Regions from separate parts of the Variovorax arabinosiphilus genome, predicted to be linked through region 3. Evidence: predicted binding sites of a transcription regulator. Region 3 holds the regulator's gene; each other region holds the start of a gene.
What was found. The regulator FNR, encoded in region 3, switches genes on or off when oxygen is low (the NO sensors DNR and NnrR bind a similar motif). The targets are predictions, from matches to a motif close to TTGATNNNNATCAA.
Positions count from the first base shown of each region.

Region 1: a site for FNR is predicted at 2,099-2,112, ahead of QTH86_RS03195 (universal stress protein). Genes of this name have one in related genera too.
Region 2: a site for FNR is predicted at 1,662-1,675, ahead of QTH86_RS09355 (hemerythrin domain-containing protein). Genes of this name have one in related genera too.
Region 4: a site for FNR is predicted at 2,603-2,616, ahead of QTH86_RS24370 (OmpW/AlkL family protein). Genes of this name have one in related genera too.

Region 1 covers NZ_JASZYB010000001.1:670,257-674,463, reverse strand. The annotation lists gene QTH86_RS03220 (hypothetical protein) at 1-90, shown strand, start outside; gene QTH86_RS03215 (hypothetical protein) at 100-387, opposite strand; gene QTH86_RS03210 (hypothetical protein) at 576-962, shown strand; gene QTH86_RS03205 (hypothetical protein) at 999-1,271, opposite strand; gene QTH86_RS03200 (hypothetical protein) at 1,528-2,061, shown strand; gene QTH86_RS03195 (universal stress protein) at 2,173-2,634, shown strand; gene QTH86_RS03190 (trypsin-like peptidase domain-containing protein) at 2,753-4,087, shown strand; gene QTH86_RS03185 (hypothetical protein) at 4,149-4,207, shown strand, end outside.
Region 2 covers NZ_JASZYB010000001.1:1,965,647-1,969,853, reverse strand. The annotation lists gene QTH86_RS09370 (hypothetical protein) at 1-44, shown strand, start outside; gene QTH86_RS09365 (MgtC/SapB family protein) at 130-1,404, opposite strand; gene QTH86_RS09360 (hypothetical protein) at 1,451-1,633, shown strand; gene QTH86_RS09355 (hemerythrin domain-containing protein) at 1,769-2,353, shown strand; gene QTH86_RS09350 (flavodoxin family protein) at 2,425-2,952, opposite strand; gene QTH86_RS09345 (YgaP family membrane protein) at 3,022-3,186, opposite strand; gene QTH86_RS09340 (PAS domain-containing protein) at 3,353-4,207, shown strand, end outside.
Region 3 covers NZ_JASZYB010000001.1:1,130,184-1,134,390, forward strand. The annotation lists gene hemN (oxygen-independent coproporphyrinogen III oxidase) at 1-1,242, opposite strand, end outside; gene fnr (fumarate/nitrate reduction transcriptional regulator Fnr) at 1,479-2,195, shown strand; gene QTH86_RS05475 (Kelch repeat-containing protein) at 2,310-3,650, shown strand; gene QTH86_RS05480 (hypothetical protein) at 3,678-3,935, opposite strand; gene QTH86_RS05485 (FixH family protein) at 3,945-4,207, opposite strand, start outside.
Region 4 covers NZ_JASZYB010000004.1:351,518-355,724, reverse strand. The annotation lists gene QTH86_RS24380 (alpha/beta hydrolase) at 1-510, shown strand, start outside; gene QTH86_RS24375 (GMP reductase) at 529-1,506, opposite strand; gene QTH86_RS24370 (OmpW/AlkL family protein) at 1,868-2,524, opposite strand; gene azu (azurin) at 2,758-3,210, shown strand; gene QTH86_RS24360 (UvrD-helicase domain-containing protein) at 3,255-4,207, shown strand, end outside.

The sequences.
Region 1 (4,207 bases), 460 kb from region 3:
ACCCTGAGCCGTTCGCAGATCGTGCTCACCCAGGCGATGGCCGCGCGCGTCGCCGCCTCCATCGCGACACTGGACGAGTCGACGCGTTGAGTCAGAACCTCAGAACCGGCCCAGCAGGCGCTTGCGAGCCGCCTTCGCAGGTCGAATCGATTCGCCGGTTGGCTTCTTCATCGGAAAGCGGCGCAGCATCCGCAGGCCCTGCGGCGTGACAGCCTCCACCGTCGCGGGCGGCTGGTCATAACCATGCAGCGTGCGCACCGGCAAGGGGATGGTCGCCTTCACGTGCCCCGCCAGGTGCAAGACGCGCAGGCCATCGACTTCCTCCCCCGAGAACAGGTTGACCGGAAGCGGCGCTTGAGCGAGCTGATGAAGGAGCAGAAGTGACACGGGTGGACCTTGGTGGGCGGCATGCGCGGCGGTCGCCGCCTCACTGACGCGCTGGTTTCTTCGATTTTCGGCGGGTGCGGAGGCCCCCGGAAGCCCGCCCCAGGTCAACAAAGCCTGCCCGGCGTGAATAAATTGACACTGTTTAACAGTCGTCGACGGACATACTTGTGGGTCACTCGGAGGTGCTCATGAGTCAATGGGAAGTGGAATTCGCCGGCGCCGTGGCCAATCTGGAAACGGCCTACGCCGTGGATCAGCACGCCTACGACGTCCTGCGCGATCCACTCAAGGCGTCCTGGGCCTTGCTCCCCACCTGGATGTGGCCCGAACCCGAGCGCGTCGGCGCCCTGCTGCGTGCGCGGATCGATCTCGTCGCGGCGGAAGACGAGGTGCGCGATCTGGTACGCCGCCAGAGCATCGCCATCCGCAATGCACGGGCGCGACGTCAGGCGATGTACCAGCGCCGCGCCTTTGCCCAGACAGCGCCCGACGAACTCAGCGGCCCGGCGGCCCTGGCCGCACTGTCGCCCTCACCCGTCATCATCAGCGCTGTGCAGCCGGCGAGCGAGTCCTAAGCCTGTCGGCGCGACATCGATCGGCCTTGCCGTCGGCTACTGGATCGTCGTGTGGGCGACGTCGAAGGAGGGGCTGATGAACGTCGGCGCGGCGAGTTCGCCACGGCGCGGGCCATCAGCACCGGCCGCCGCCTGCAGCGCCATGTAACCTGCCGCCAGCGCCGCCTGGTAGGTCTTGGCGGGCGCGTCGGCCGCATCGATCGGCTCGTAGACACCCGCGTCGTCGTTCTCTTCCTGCAGCACCCAGAAATACAGGCCCGGCCACGGCTCGTCCACGGTCAGTGCAATGCGGCGCAGATCAGCAGTCATTTCTTCATCCTCGTCGGGCCGGGCCCGTTGCTGTTGTAGGTATCGGAACCGGATGGAACCGAGTTCTTTAGTTCACATTCGATGATCTTTGTCACCGTCTGTCGATAACCTAGATTAGGCATGGCTTTCGCCCGATATGCGCGGCACGGGAAGTCCGTTGTAATGCTTTAAGTGACAAATCCCGCAAAACAACGAGAACATTAGTACTCTTTTATCGATTCACTGGCGTCCAATGAACCCCTCACCAGGGACGCACATGAACCAGCCACAGCACGTACCGCACGATCCGCCGACCGGCTTCGATTTCGACTATGCGCCCGGTGCGCTGGAGGTCCGCATTTGCGAACTCGCCGTCGCCACGGCCGACCAAAGCGACCCGATCGTCGACGACGCATTGCGCACCGTCCTGCGCATCCTGCGGGAGCAGCATGCGACCGACGCCGCCTTCGTCCTCGAGCTGGTCGACGGTCGCCGCGTGCAGCGATCGCCCAACGGTGCCGCGTACGGCAGTTTTCATACGGCCTGCTTCGGCAACCCGCTCGACTTCGCCATGGCGCGCCAGGCCGTCCCGCGGACGACGAACGCCGCCTGCTATGTGAGCGTCCCGGTCGTCCTGCTCGACGGGCGGGTCTACGGCACCCTGTACGGTCCATGCTGTGATCTGGCGGAAGAGGCGCGCCAGCGTGATCTCGCGCGGCTGGAAATGACGGCACAGCTGGCGGCCCGCCTGATCGATGCGAGGCGTGCCCGGGCGCCGACGCCAGGCACGGCCGCGACGGCGCAAGCGTAGTCGCCCAAAACCAGAAAACCGCGCTCGTCTCCCGCATTTGATCCACCGCAAGGCACGGCGCGCGGCACCGGCGCAGGATGGTGACCCGACGGCTTCTCAAGGAGACACACCATGTACCGCTACATCCTGGTTCCGCTCGACGGCAGCAAGACGGCCGAGCGCGGCCTGCGCGAGGCGATCCGATTCGCCGACGCGCAGAAGACCAAAGGCAAGCTGCATCTGGTGCACGTCATCGATGAATTCCCCACATTGGTCGAGCTCTCGTCGATGAACAGCTTCGAGCTCTCGATCCAGCGCCTGCGCGACGACGGCCATGCATTGCTGGAGCGGGCTGCACGCACCGCCGCCGAAGCCGACGTGGAGGCCGACACGGCCCTGTGCGAAGTCACGCAAGGCCGCATTGCCGACGCGCTGGTGGACGAGGCCCGCAAGAGCGGCTGTGACCTCATCGTGATGGGCACGCACGGCCGCCGCGGCTTCAGCCGACTGGCGCTCGGCAGCGACGCCGACCTGGTGGTGCGCGCGAGCACGGTGCCGGTGCTGCTCGTGCGCGACACCTCGGCAGACACCTGAGGACACCGCCGTCGGCAAGCTGTCCCTCTGGCACGCCGCGGCCTTCGTCGGCGGGCTCCTGTTGCTGGGCGGGTGCGCGCCGCTGGCGGCCCCGCCGGCAGCGCTGCGCGACGGCCGCATGCCCGACTCGCGGGTCGAGTCGGGGTTCGCGTCGCTGGTGACACGACGCAGCGCCAGCGTGGTGGACATTGCGACGCTTCGCATCGGGCGCGATGCGAGCCCTGAACTCGAGTTCATGCCGGAAAACGACTTCGCCGACCGGCTGGCCTGGCCGCTCCCGGCGAGCGTGCAGCTCAGCCAGATCCGCGATCTCGCCTCGGGCCTGATCCTGTCCAGCGATGGCTACATCCTCACGAGCGCGCACGTGATCCGCAACGTGGACGACATCCAGGTGCGACTCGACGACGGCCGGCGCTTCCGTGCACGTGTGGTGGGTCTCGACGCGCGCAGCGACGTGGGCGTGCTCAAGATCGCGGCCACCGGGCTGCCCACTGCCGCCATGGGCGACTCCTCCCAACTGGCCACGGGCGACTGGGTGGCGGCGATCGGCGCGCCCTTCGGTTTCCATGGCACCTTCACCGCTGGTGTGGTCAGCGCCACCGGGCGCTTTCTCAATGGCGGGGGCGACATTCCCTTCATCCAGACCGACGTCGCCATCAACCCCGGCAGTTCCGGCGGTCCCCTCTTCAACAGCCGGGGCGAGGTGGTAGCGATCAATGCGCTGATCTACAGCGGCAATGGCGGCTACATGGGCATCTCCTTCGCGGTCCCCATCAATCTGGCGCTGAAGATTGCCCATGCGTTGCGCGACAACGGCATCGTCCGGCGTGTGCACCTGGGCGCCGAGTTCCAGGAAGTGACGCCGGCACTCGCGCAGTCGTTCGCCGCGCCCGGCACCACGGGCGCTCTGGTCGTGCAGGTGCACGACGGCGGTCCGGCGCACGCCGCCGGTCTGGCGGTCGGCGACATCGTGACCGCGATCGATGGTGTGCCCATGGCCCGCCCCATGGACCTGCTCGATGCCATCGCCGCACGGCCGGCCGGCACGCGGTGCCGCCTGACGGTCTGGCGGCGCGGCGCCAACACCACCGTCCGCGTCACGCTGGCCCTTCAACCGGGCAGCACGCCCCACGACGCCCCGCCCAGCGACCTCGCGTGGACCGATGACCTCGGCTTGACGCTGCGCGAACTCACCCCTGCACAGCGCCTGCAGCTTCGCATCGACAGCGGTCTGTGGGTGCACGATGCCGCGGGGCTCGCGCGCAGCGAAGGAGTCCGGCCGGGCGATGTGGTCATCGCTGTCAATGACCAGCGCGTGGCACACGTCGCCGACTTCAAACGCCTGCTCGCCGCATTGCCGCCGGGTGGCGGCAGTGTCGCGCTGCTGCTGATGCGTGACCGCCGGATGGCCTACCTGGCCATCGGCTTGCCGCCGAAGCCGTCCGCGCGCTGACACCCTCCAGGCCCCGCCGGCGACGCCCGACAATAGCCACTTCATTCACGGAGCATCTGCAATGGCGATCGAAATGGCTTTCTGGGCCGAGCCCGAACACATGGACGCCATCCGGGCGGC
Region 2 (4,207 bases), 840 kb from region 3:
CCTGGCGGCCTTCCGGCCGCACGCCGGGATGGGGGCGGTGCTGACGGAAGCTGTCGCGCGGCGCGCGTGCACGGCGCCGGCGCTGTCGGTGAGCACGGGCTGAATGGGTCGGCTGCCGGGGCCGCGCGCTCACGGCCAGGCCAGCCAGAAGGCGGTTGCACAGGCGGATGCGAGGCTCGTCCCCAGCGCCGCTCCCACGCGCAGCGCATACGGGATGCCGCCGGTCATCAGCGCCACGGCGCAGCGCGTGAGCGTGTTGGCGCCGACCGCGATGAGCACGCCGAGGATGAAGCGCTGCGTCGGCAGGTTGCCGGCCGCGTGCAGCGAGGCGAGCGAGGCCACCGGTGCATGCGCGTCGACCAGCGCTGCGAGGGCGACACCGAACTGCAGCCCGGCGTTGCCGAAGTGGCGCTGGGCTGTGCCCACGAGCAACGCGACCAGGGCCAGGGTGAGCGCGACAGCGATCGCTTCACGGGGGCGCAGCGCGCTGCCGGTGTCCGCGGGCGCTTCGAGCGATCCGCGCCCGGCGGCAGGCGATGGCGCCGACCCCAGGAGCGGCAGCATGCCCACGGCCGCGGCACCGGCGGCACCGGCTGCTGCTACCGGCAGCAGTGCGAGGCCCGCCTGGGGCGACAGCGCGGTGGTCATCGCCAGGGCCAGCACCCAGGTGGCCACCGCCGAGAGGGCTGCAGCGCCTGCCAGCAGGCGGACGTCCTGCGGTTGCCGACGCGCGCGGTGGCCGAAGGACGCCACGGTGGCCGTGCTCGAGACGAAGCCCGACGCGAAGCCGGCGGCCAGCAGGCCGCCGCGCACGCCCAGCCAGCGCACCGCGGCCTGGCCTGCGGCCTGTATCGCCATGATGACAAGCACCATCGCCGCCAGCGGCCGGGCAGCGATGCCACCCAGCATGTCGATCGGCCCCACCGGAATGAAGGGCAGCACGATCAGCGCGAGCGCCGCCAGCAGGACGCCGTCGTGCAGCTCCTGTTCGCTCAGCAACTCGGTCGCGAACCGGTGCAGCCTGCGGCGGGCCGCCAGCAGCAGCGCGAGCCCCGTGCCGCAGGCCGCGCCGAGCGCGGGGTCGATCACGCAGAGCACGCCGATGAGGTAGGTCGCGAAGAGGGCGAGTTCCGTGGTCATGCCCGGATCACGCGAGCGGCTCTTCCAGTGCGACACGACCGCCAGCGCGGCGACGAGCGCCCCGCCGATGGGAACGAGCGACCCCGCCTGGATCACCTGCGCCACCGCGCCGGCCACGGCGGCGATCGCGAAGGTGCGCAGGCCCGCCGCCGTCCGCCGGTCGCCCTGGGCCTTGCGGCGTTCGCGTTCGATGCCGACGATGAGTCCGATGCCCAGCGCCACGGCCAGGCCGACCATTGCTGCCGACGGGTTGCGCGTGTCCATGTCCGCAGTGTCGCGCCGGGCGGCGCCGCGTCAAGATGCTGCTGCCATGGTGGCTGCGCGAAGCGTCGCGGGCACCGACGCCTCGGAAGCGGGCGTGGCGGTGCTGGAGCGCCAGTTCGCATTGCACGAGCCGCTGCGGGCCGACGAGCAGCGCAGCGCCATCGAGGTCGCCACGCACGGCCCGATCGACATCGCCTGGATCGAGGCGACCTGGTGCGCCGGCGTCTAGCGCGCCTGAGCCCTCACGGCGGCACCGGTTGACATCGATCAAGCCGCCGGCGCGCCTGCGTGGCGCATCGATTGATCTGGCGCAAGGCGGCGGGCGCCAAAGGCGCGACCCTTCAGGCATGCAAAGGAACACGCCATGACGGGAACCACGGTCCGCATCATCCGCCAGGAGCACGCCGCGCTGTCGGCGGTCCTTCGCTCCATCGTCCTCCTGCTCGAGCAGCACCGCATCAAGGGCAGCCTGCCCGACTTCGCGACGCTGCGCGCCATGCTCTTCTACGTGGACGAGTTCCCGGAGAAGCGGCATCACCGCAAGGAGTCCGGGCTGCTGTTCCCGAAGCTGCGTGCCCGGACGCCGATGTCGCGCGACCTGCTCGATCAGCTGGACGGCGACCACGCGCACGGCGAGCGCCGGATCCGCGACGTCGAGCATGCGCTGCTCGCCTTCGAGATGCTGGGCGATGCGCGGCGCGAGGCCTTCGAGCGCGCCGTCGGCGCCTACGTCGACTTCTACCTGGCCCACATGGCGCTGGAGGAGCGAGAGATCCTGCCGTTGGCCGAACGGGTGCTGACCGCGGACGACTGGCGTGCGCTGGACGAGGCCTTCGCGCAGAACCGCGACCCGCTGACCGGTCATGTCGCGGACTTCGAATACAACGCGCTGTTCACCCGCATCGTGAACGTCGTGCCGGCACCGATCGGGCTGGGGCCACCGCTCTGAGTCCAGGCGGGCCTTGCGCGCCATGCTGCGGCAGGAACGCGGATCGGCACGTGGCGAGCCGGGTGCGGTCCTCAGGTCGATTGGGGCGACAAGGTGACGGGACGCACCACGGCCTGCGAGTGAGTGGCACTGCCGATGGCGGTCCCGAAGGGCTGCAGTCGCGCGGCGCAGCTGCCGTCCTCGACCTCGCGCATGGTGACGGATGCGCTGAGAATCGGCTCCCGGCCGAGGATCACGCCGACTTCCGCCGCGGCGTTCGATGCGCCGCGTCCCCCCATCACGGAAAGGACGGCCACGCTGGGCAGCTGGTGGGCCTGAAACGCGAGAAAGCTGCGCATCGGACCGGCCAGTTGCAGCATCCAGATCGGCGAGACCAGCACCACCGCATCGAAGGCGCTGGGCGGCGGGCCGTCGTAGCGGATCTCGGGACGTCGGTGCAGGAGCGAATCGAGCACGCAGCGCACGTTGCCGAGCAGGCCCCGGCGCGGCTGTGCGTCGACGATGTGCGCGACCTGCCAGCCCTGCTGGCCGGACAGCAGCTCCGCGACCTGCCGCGAGGTGCCGGTGAATGAATAGACGACCACCAGGATGTTGCTCATGGCTTCCTCTCATGGTTCAAGGCATCGGGTCACTGTAGGCATCGGCCGGCGCCGCTGCCTTGCGCTGAATCAAGTGCGCGTGGCGTCGGAGCGCCCGTCGCGCGGGCAGGTGCTCAAGCCCAGGAGGGTGTAGAGCGGGCAGGTGCCGACCAGGCCGGTCAGCAAGGGCACGACGCCGATGTAGCCCCAGTCGCCGATGTCATGAGAGGGGTTTGCCCCCAGGAGCGCCGGCATCGAGGCAAGTTCTCGCGATGCGTGCGTGGCGCGCACGGAGGCACCGTCGCGTGAACGGTTGCCCGAACTGCCTCCATCGCGAGACTGCGGCCAAGGAAAGCCGTTGCTATCATCAGAAAATGCAGCCCCGAACCACCGCCGCCGTCGTGCGCGAGAAGGAAAGCCCGTGCGGCTCAAGCTGAGAACGAAGACGGCGCTGCTCATCACCTCGCTCTTGCTCGCGCTGGTGGGTGCAACGGGCTGGTGGCAGTACCGGAGCCTGTCGAGCGAGTACGTCGGCTTGATGCGCGAACAGCAGCAGGCGTTGACGGAGAGCGCCGCGGCGGACCTCGACTACAAGCTGGGCGTTCACATGGCTGCCCTGGCGCGCGCAGCCCGCGAACTCGGCGCGGGCGGCTTTGCAGATCCCGCGGCCCGGCAGCGGTTTCTGGCGGACAGGGACTTGCGCGCGATGTTCGACAACGCCGCGCTGGCAGCGCTGGACGGCGATATCGTTGCCATCCATCCGCCTGCGGCCCAGCCACCGAACGTGGCCGATCGCGACTATTTCAAGCGGGTGCGCGACCGGCGCGAGCCGGCTATCTCGGCGCCCCTGCTCACCAAAGGCCGCCTGGAGCCAGCCGTGGTCATGGCCGTGCCCGTCGAAGGACCGGATGGCGAGCTGGTTGGCGTGCTGGGTGCGGCGCTGAACTTGCAGCGCGCCAATGTGCTCGGCGATCTCAGCCGCGCCACGGTCGGCCGCGCGGGCTACTACGAGATCGTCACGCGCGGCGAGTCGCCGCGGGTCGTCATGCATCCCGATTCGGCGCTGCTGCTCAAGCCCGCCGCCGCAGCCGCCGTCGCCTTCGCCGGCGGCACCGAGAACGACCTGGCCACGCACGCCACCGTGAGTAGCGCCGACTGGGATCTGCGCCTGATCGTGCCGGCCCGTGCCGCCTATGCACCGCTGGAGCAGGCGAGGCGAAACCTCCTTCTGCAGTTGTTTTGGCTGGGCCTGGGCTGCGCGCTGCTGGTTTGGCTG
Region 3 (4,207 bases):
ACCCTGGGCGGCCAGCGGCTCGAGCGCTTCGAGCTCGGCGGCGAAATGCCGGCGGAAATCGATCAGGTGGGCCAGCGCGATCGACTCGAAGTTCACCTGCCCCTGGCACATCAGCGCCATGATCACCGAGCGCCGCAGCACGTCGTCGCGCGACAGCGCCAGGCCGCGCACCACCGGCAGGCGACCCTGGTCGAGCAGGTCGTAGTACTCCTCCAGCGTCTTCGCGTTCTGGTTGTAGGTGGCGCCGACGCGGCCGATGGCCGACACGCCCAGCGCCACCAGGTCGCAGTCGGGCTGCGTGCTGTAGCCCTGGAAGTTGCGGTGCAACCGGCCCTGGCGCTTGGCGATGGCGAGCGCGTCGGTCGGCAGTGCGAAGTGGTCCATGCCGATGTAGACGTAGCCGGCCGCGGTGAGTGCGGCGATCGAGCGCGACAGCATGTCGACCTTGGTCGCCGCGTCGGGCAGCTCGGCGGCCTCGATGCGGCGCTGCGGCTTGAAGCGCTCCGGCAGGTGGGCATAGGCATAGAGTGCGATGCGGTCGGGCCGCAGTTCGCAGATCTGCGCCAGCGTGCGGTCGAAGGACGAGGCGGTCTGCTTCGGCAGGCCGTAGATCAGGTCGACGTTGACCGACGCGAAGCCCAGGCGCCGCGCCGCCGCCATCAGGTCGAACACCTGCGCCGCAGGCTGGATGCGGTGCACCGCCTTCTGCACGGCGGGGTCGAAGTCCTGCACGCCGAAGCTCAGGCGGTTGAAGCCCATCGCCGCCAGCTTCTCAAGCCGGCCCTCGTCGATGGTGCGCGGATCGATCTCGATCGAATACTCGCCGTCGGGCGCCAGCACGAAGGCGCTGCGCAGGATGTCCATGAGGCGGCCGAGACCGGCGTCGTCCAGGAAGGTCGGCGTACCGCCCCCCAGGTGCAGCTGACTTACCAGCGCGCCACGCCCGAGTTGCGCCACCTGCAGGTCGACCTCGCGCGCCAGGTAGCGCAGGTAGTCGTCGGCGCGCTCGTGGTGCTTGGTCACGATCTTGTTGCAGGCGCAGAAGTAGCACAGTGACGCGCAGAACGGCACGTGCACATAGAGCGACAGCGGCAGCGCCCGGGCGCTGGAGCCCGTGCGGCGCTGGCGCAGCGCCTGCGCGTAGTCGTCGCTGCCGAAGGCCTCGACGAAGCGGTCCGCCGTCGGATATGAGGTATAGCGCGGGCCGGAGACGTCGAAGCGCTTGAGGGTCGCGGGCGTCATGGCGGGCGCGGCGGGTGCGGCAGACGGGGGAACCAACTGCAGCCGGCTCGGCGCGGCGGATTCGGTAAGGATGGTGGATGGCATGGTGGTGGGGCGCGGAGGGCTCGTCAACTGTGCCGCCAACGGGGCCCTTCTTCATTGACGCCCGTCAAGCCTGCGCACCCGCCGCTCGCGAACAATTCCCTCAAACCACCGACGTGCCAGCACCGCCCTCCTCGCCTGCCGGCCCGCAGCCCATGACCCCCGAAACCATCAAAGTCGCCTGTTCCAACTGCAACCTGCGCGAGCTGTGCATGCCGGTCGGCCTGCAGCCCGCCGACCTCCGGCGCATCGACGAGATCGTCGCCACGCGCCGCAAGGTGAAGCGGCGCGAAACGCTGTTCCACAACGGCGAGCGTTTCACCTCGCTCTACGCCATCCGCACCGGCGTCTTCAAGACCCGCGTGACCTCGGAGGACGGCCGCGACCAGGTCACCGGCTTCCAGATGGCCGGCGAGATCATCGGGCTGGACGGCATCGTGAACGACCACCACACCTGCGACGCGGTGGCGCTGGAAGACGCGGAGGTCTGCGTGATGCCCTTCGACCGCATCGAGGAACTCTCGCGCGAGGTGACGGCCCTGCAGCGGCATGTGCACCAGATCATGAGCCGCGAGATCGTGCGCGAGCACGGCGTGATGCTGTTGCTGGGCAGCATGCGGGCCGAGGAGCGCCTCGCCGCCTTCCTGCTGAACCTGGTGCAGCGCCTGCATGCGCGTGGCTTCTCGCAATCGGAGCTGGTGCTGCGCATGACGCGCGAGGAGATCGGCAGCTACCTCGGCCTCAAGCTCGAGACGGTGAGCCGCACGCTGTCGAAGTTCGTCGAGGATGGCATCGTCGCGGTGCAGCAGCGCCATGTGCGCATCGTCGACGCCGACAAGCTGCGCCGGCTGGTCAACGCTCCGGCGTGTTGAAGCCGCGCATCGCCGCGCCGGCGTTGCGTCGATTCGCAACATAAAGTAACCTCTCGCCGCTTTATCTTTGCAGGGCTTTGAGCAAGCCCAACAAACAAGTCACGAGGGGGGAACATGCGGCGTTGGAAATCTGCGTTTGTGTTTGCTGCGTTCATCGCAGCCTGTGTGGTGGGATGTGGCGGCGGTGGGGGCGGCGGTGGAGGTGGCGGAAGCAGTGATCCAGACGGCGCGGGCAGCAATCCGGTCGCCCCCGTCAACGCCGCGGGCGCCTGGCTCACGTTCTCTCCGTCGAAGTTGGATGTGACGATGCTGCCCGGCACATCGACGCCGTTTTCCATCGAAGCGACGTCGAGCAGGACCATCGCAGAGCCCATCAACCTTGCAATCATCGATTCGAAAGGCGTCATCACCGCCACTTCGGGGAGCGTGACATCTCTTTCCGCGTTGAAGTACCTGGCGGCCATGAGCACGAACCCCGCCTTGGCGCCCGGCGTACACACCGGCAGCTTCGAGGTACGCGTGTGCTACGACGCCCCGCTCACCTGCGCCCGCCCTGTCGACGGATCTCCCTGGCAGGTGCCCTATGCGATCACCGTGGTCGATCCCGCCGCTCTGAGTTACCAGCGCTGGGAAGCCGCGCAGACCACCCCCGGCTTTCTCGACAACTTCGCGTTGAGCTACATCGGCAGCACACCCGTGGTGGTGACAGCCGGCTTCTACACCGGCGTCATGGAGACCTGGGTCACCGCCGATCTGGGCAGCACCTGGGCCAACAGAGCGCCAGCGACCAACCCCTCGCCGCTCGCGGCGGGCTTTGCGCTGGCGAGTGACGGCGTGGGTCTTTACCTGGCGGGAGGCCAGTCCGTTGCCACGTACGGCAAACTGCAGCCGCAATACCTGAGCCAGGTCTGGAAATTCGACGGCACAAACTGGCAGCAGAGAACAGCAGCAGCCCCGTTCACAGGCCGCCGCAACCATGTGATGGCCAAAGTGGGCGGCGCGCTCTATGTGACGGGTGGCCGCAACGCGAGCGGCACGTTCCGCGACCTGTGGACATCGTTGGACGACGGCATCAACTGGACCAAGGTCGCGGACACCTTGCCCACCGCGATCGGCACTCCATCGTGCGCGCTGAATTGGCAAGGCTCCCTGCTGGTCGTCGGTGATGCCGTGGCGACCTCAGGCGATGGTGTGAATTGGGTGGTGCATGGTGGCTATCCGACGGGCTTTCCGAAGGGGAGCACTCAATGCGCCGTGCTCAATGGTCGCTTGTTCATCAATGCCAACAACTACAACTTCTACGCCGTGTCGTCCGCAGACCTAGAGAGCTGGAAGCTTGAGCGCCCGATGGGCTCGGCCTTCAGCATGCCCGGCATGGTGGCCATCAGTGGCCGCCTGCTCATCACGTCCGGTGGCGGCTCATCGCAACGCACGACGTACCGCACCGTCCCCTGAAGCTCGACAGGCCGCAAGGCCGCGATGTCAGGCTCCATCCCCCGGCGTGTTGACCTCGCGGCGCGACATCGCGAGCAGCGCGGTCAGCGCGCTCGAGCCCATCGCCAAGATCCAGAAGACGAAGAAGCTCGCGGTGTAGAGCCCCTGGCGCGACAGCGGCAACGGTTCGCCGCGCCAGTGCACGTCGCTCGGGTCGACCATGGCGAACACCAGCATCTCGACCACGCAGGCCAGCAGGAACGACGGCCAGAGAATCCAGGCCAGGCGGCGGATGCGGCGTTTCATCGCGGGGGCTCAGCGCTTGGGCAGCGGCACGTCGTCGCTCGGCGTGGCGGCATGGTTGCGGCCGGTCTGCGCGGGCAGCAGCCTCTTGTCGGCCAGCGTCTTGTTGATCTCGATGCCCTGGCGGTAGTAGTCCTCCGACACCACCGGGTCGGGCGTGCGGATGGCCAGCCACAGCGTGGCGAATCCGGCGACCACGACGATCGCCGGGCCGGCGATCACCATCCAGACGAGCGGGAACGTCCACCACGGAGCAGCCGTGTTGTCGGTGACGT
Region 4 (4,207 bases), on a different contig from region 3:
ATCGCGCTGCAGATGGTGCAGGCCCTGGCCTGGACGTGGCGCCATGTCGCCGCCTATGGCGGTGATCCTTCGCGCATCACCGTGGCCGGTCACTCGGCGGGGGGGCATCTGGCGGCGATGCTGCTGGCCTGCGACTGGCAGGCGGTGGCGCCGGATCTGCCCGCCGGGCTGGTGCGCAATGCGCTGTCGATCTCGGGCCTGCACGACCTGCGGGAGATTCGGCATGTGCCTTTCCTGGCCGATTCGCTGCGGCTGACCGAGGAGGATGCGCGACGTGCGAGCCCGGCGCTGTGGCCGGCACCGAAACGCGGCACGCTCTACACCGTGGCCGGTGCCGACGAGAGCGAAGCCTTCCATGCCCAGAACGCCGTGATCCGCAAGGCATGGGGCACGAAGACCGTGCCGGTCTGCGAACTGCTGCCGGGCCTCAACCACTTCAGCATCGTCGAGGCGCTGGCCGACCCGGCCCATGCGCTGCACCACCACGCCGTCGACCTGCTGGACGCCTGACGCGGCGGTGAGCAGGCGCTACATCAGCAGGTGTTCGCCTTCGTTGGCGCCGCCGAGCGTGACGTAGTTGACCTTGCGGATGTCCATCAGCGCCTTGCCGCCGGCATAGCTGATGGAGCTCTGCACGTCCTGCTCCATCTCGATCAGCGTGTCGGCCAGCTTGCCTTTGATCGGCTCGAGGATGCGCTTGCCTTCGACATGCTTGTACTCGCCCTTGTTGAAGTCGCTGGCCGAGCCGTAGTACTCCTTGAAGAGCACGCCGTCGACCTCGACCGTCTTGCCGGGCGACTCTTCATGGCCCGCGAACAGCGAACCGATCATCACCATCGACGCGCCGAAGCGGATGCTCTTGGCGATGTCGCCATGGTCGCGGATGCCGCCGTCGGCAATGATGGGCTTGGTCGCCACCCGCGCACACCACTTGAGCGCGCTCAGCTGCCAGCCACCCGTGCCGAACCCGGTCTTGAGCTTGGTGATGCAGACCTTGCCCGGGCCGATGCCGACTTTGGTCGCGTCGGCGCCCCAGTTCTCCAGGTCGATGACGGCCTCGGGCGTACCCACATTGCCCGCGATCACGAAGCTCTTAGGCAGCTTGTCCTTGAGGTAGGCGATCATGTTCTTCACCGTGTCGGCATGGCCGTGCGCGATGTCGATCGTGATGTATTCCGGCACGAGGCCGGCCGCGGCCAACTGGTCGACCGTATCGTAGTCCGCCTGCTTCACCCCCAGCGAGATCGAGGCGAAGGTGCCCTTGGCGTGCATGTGCTTCACGAACTTGACGTTGTCGAGGTCGAAGCGGTGCATCACATAGAAATAGCCGTGCTGCGCCAGCCAGAGGCTGATGCGCTCGTCGACCACCGTCTTCATGTTGGCCGGCACGACCGGGATGCGGAAGCTGCGGCCGCCGAGTGTGACGCTCGCGTCGCATTCCGAACGGCTTTCCACGCGGCATTTGCGCGGCAGCAGCAGGATGTTGTCGTAGTCGAAGATCTGCATGAGAAACCAAGCTCCTGTGAAGGTGCACCGCGGAACGATTTCCGGCGGCGTGGGCGCTTGGTCCCGGCCCGGTCGATTCGCGCCCTGCAGACGCAAAAAAACCGGGCGACAAGAAACTTGGGCCCGGTGACCGATTCTAGGCAGGTGCCGGTTCGCGTGCGACGTGACTTTCGTATAGACCTTATTCGCAGCGATGATCTCCGCTCTCGGTTCTCCCCTACGTGGGCGCGAAACCACATTGACGAACCGGTGCGGCGGAGGCCAGGGATACCGCGGAAGTGGCTTTGCCAGGCCGCTGGTATCGCCCCCTCGAGGGGGCGGCGGCGACACGCAGTGCGCCGCTTCGGGGGGGGGCCAATTTCTAGAAGCGGTAGCCGATGCCCACGCCGATCAGCAGCGGGTCGACCTTGACCGTCGACAGCTTGTTGCCGTTCAGGCTCACGTCGGTGCGGATCTGCACCTTCTTCACGTCGAAGTTCAGGAACACGTTCTTGGCGACCTTGATGTCGAAACCGGCGCCCACGGCCAAGCCGAAGCTGTTGTGGTCCAGGTCCAGCCGGCCGACGGTCGGCACGTTGAGGTTGGTCGAGCTGATGCGCGTGTAGTTGAAGCCGGCACCGACATAGGGGCGGAACGTGCCCTCGGGCAGGAAGTGGTACTGCAGCGTCAGCGTCGGCGGCAGGTGCTTGAAGGTGCCGATGTCCACTGGGCCGCCGAGCGCGCTTTGCTCGATGGTCACGCGCTGCTTCTGCGGCACGGTCAGCACCAGCTCCGCCGCGATGTTCGGTGTGAAGAAGTAGGTGATGTCGACTTCGGGAATCGTCTTCTTGTTGATCGTGATCGCATCCTCCGGCACGGCCAGTGCGCCGATGGCGTCCGACTTGTTGGCAGGGTCGAGGCGCACGGCACGGGCACGCACCAGCCAGTTGCCCTGGGCTTCCTGCGCCAGCGCAGGAACGGCGCACAGCGTGCCGAGCAGGGTAGCGGCAACGAGGGCGCGGGCGAGGTTCTTCTTCATGGTCTAGGACTCCAGTTGTGGCCGACACACGGGGTCGGCAGCCGGGAGTCAGTGTCGGCAGGCGCGCGTTCCGCGTCCTTGATGTAGGGCAAGAGTTCCGCGGCATCGGCACGGGGCGACGGCGCGTTGCAGCCGGCTTGATGCAGGTCAGTGTTTGCCGGTGGCTGCGCTCGACAATGCGTGCACCGCGGCGCACTCCGGTGCCGCGGCCGTCATTCCTGGAGTCCCTTCCCATGCTTCGCCATCGTCTCGCCGCCATCGCCGTTCTGGCACTTGCCTCGTCTTCCGTCTTCGCCGCCGACTGCACCGTCGAAATCGAAGGCAACGACGCCATGCAGTTCAACAAGGCCACCCTCGAGGTGAGCAAGACGTGCAAGGACTTCACCGTCAAGCTCAAGCACGCCGGCAAGCTGCCGAAGCAGGCCATGGGCCACAACTGGGTGCTGGCGAAGACGGCCGACGTGCAGGCCGTCGCAACCGACGGCATCGCGGCCGGCCTGCCGCAGAACTATGTGAAGGCTGGCGACGCGCGCGTCGTGGCCCACACCAAAATCGTCGGCGGTGGCGAAAGCGACAGTGTGACCTTTGCGGTGGCCAAGCTCGGCGCGGCCGAGAGCTACACCTACTTCTGTTCCTTCCCCGGCCACTCGGCGATCATGAAGGGCACGCTGAAGCTGGTGAAATAAGCAGCGAGGGCGCCGCGCGCACCCCGGGTTCCTACAATGCCGGGATGTCCCTTTTCGGCTCGCACGACGCCTCCGCCGGCGCCCCCTCTTTCCCAGCGGCCGCTTCGCCCCTGCTCGCCAACCTCAACCCCGAGCAGCTCGCGGCGGTCACGCTGCCTGCCGGCAACGCGCTGATCCTCGCCGGGGCCGGCTCCGGCAAGACGCGGGTGCTCACCACCCGCATCGCCTGGCTGATGCAGACCGGCCAGGTGTCGCCTGGCGGCATCCTCGCCGTGACCTTCACTAACAAGGCGGCGAAGGAGATGATGACGCGGCTGACCGCGATGCTGCCGGTCAATGTGCGCGGCATGTGGATCGGCACCTTCCACGGCCTGTGCAACCGCTTCCTGCGCGCGCACTGGAAATTGGCCAACCTGCCGTCGACCTTCCAGATCCTCGACACGCAGGACCAGCTCTCGGCCATCAAGCGGCTGATGAAGCAGTTCAACGTCGACGACGAGCGTTTTCCGGCCAAGCAGACGCAGTGGTTCATTGCCGGCGCCAAGGAAGACGGGCTGCGTCCGCGCGATGTCGAGGTGCGCAGCGAAGACGACCGCAAGAAGGTCGAGATCTACCAGCTCTACGAAGAGCAGTGCCAGCGCGAAGGCGTGGTCGACTTCGGCGAACTGATGCTGCGCAGCTACGAGCTGCTGCGCGACAACGACCCGGTCCGCGAGCACTACCAGCGGCGCTTCCGCCACATCCTGATCGACGAGTTCCAGGACACCAACCGCCTGCAGTACGCCTGGATCAAGATGCTGTCGGGCCAGACGGTCGACGGCCGCTTCGTGCCGGGCGACAGCAGCGTCATCGCGGTGGGCGACGACGACCAGAGCATCTACGCCTTCCGCGGTGCACGCGTGGGCAACATGGCCGACTTCGTGCGCGAGTTCGACGTGCAGCACCAGATCAAGCTCGAGCAGAACTACCGCAGCTTCAGCAACATCCTCGACTCGGC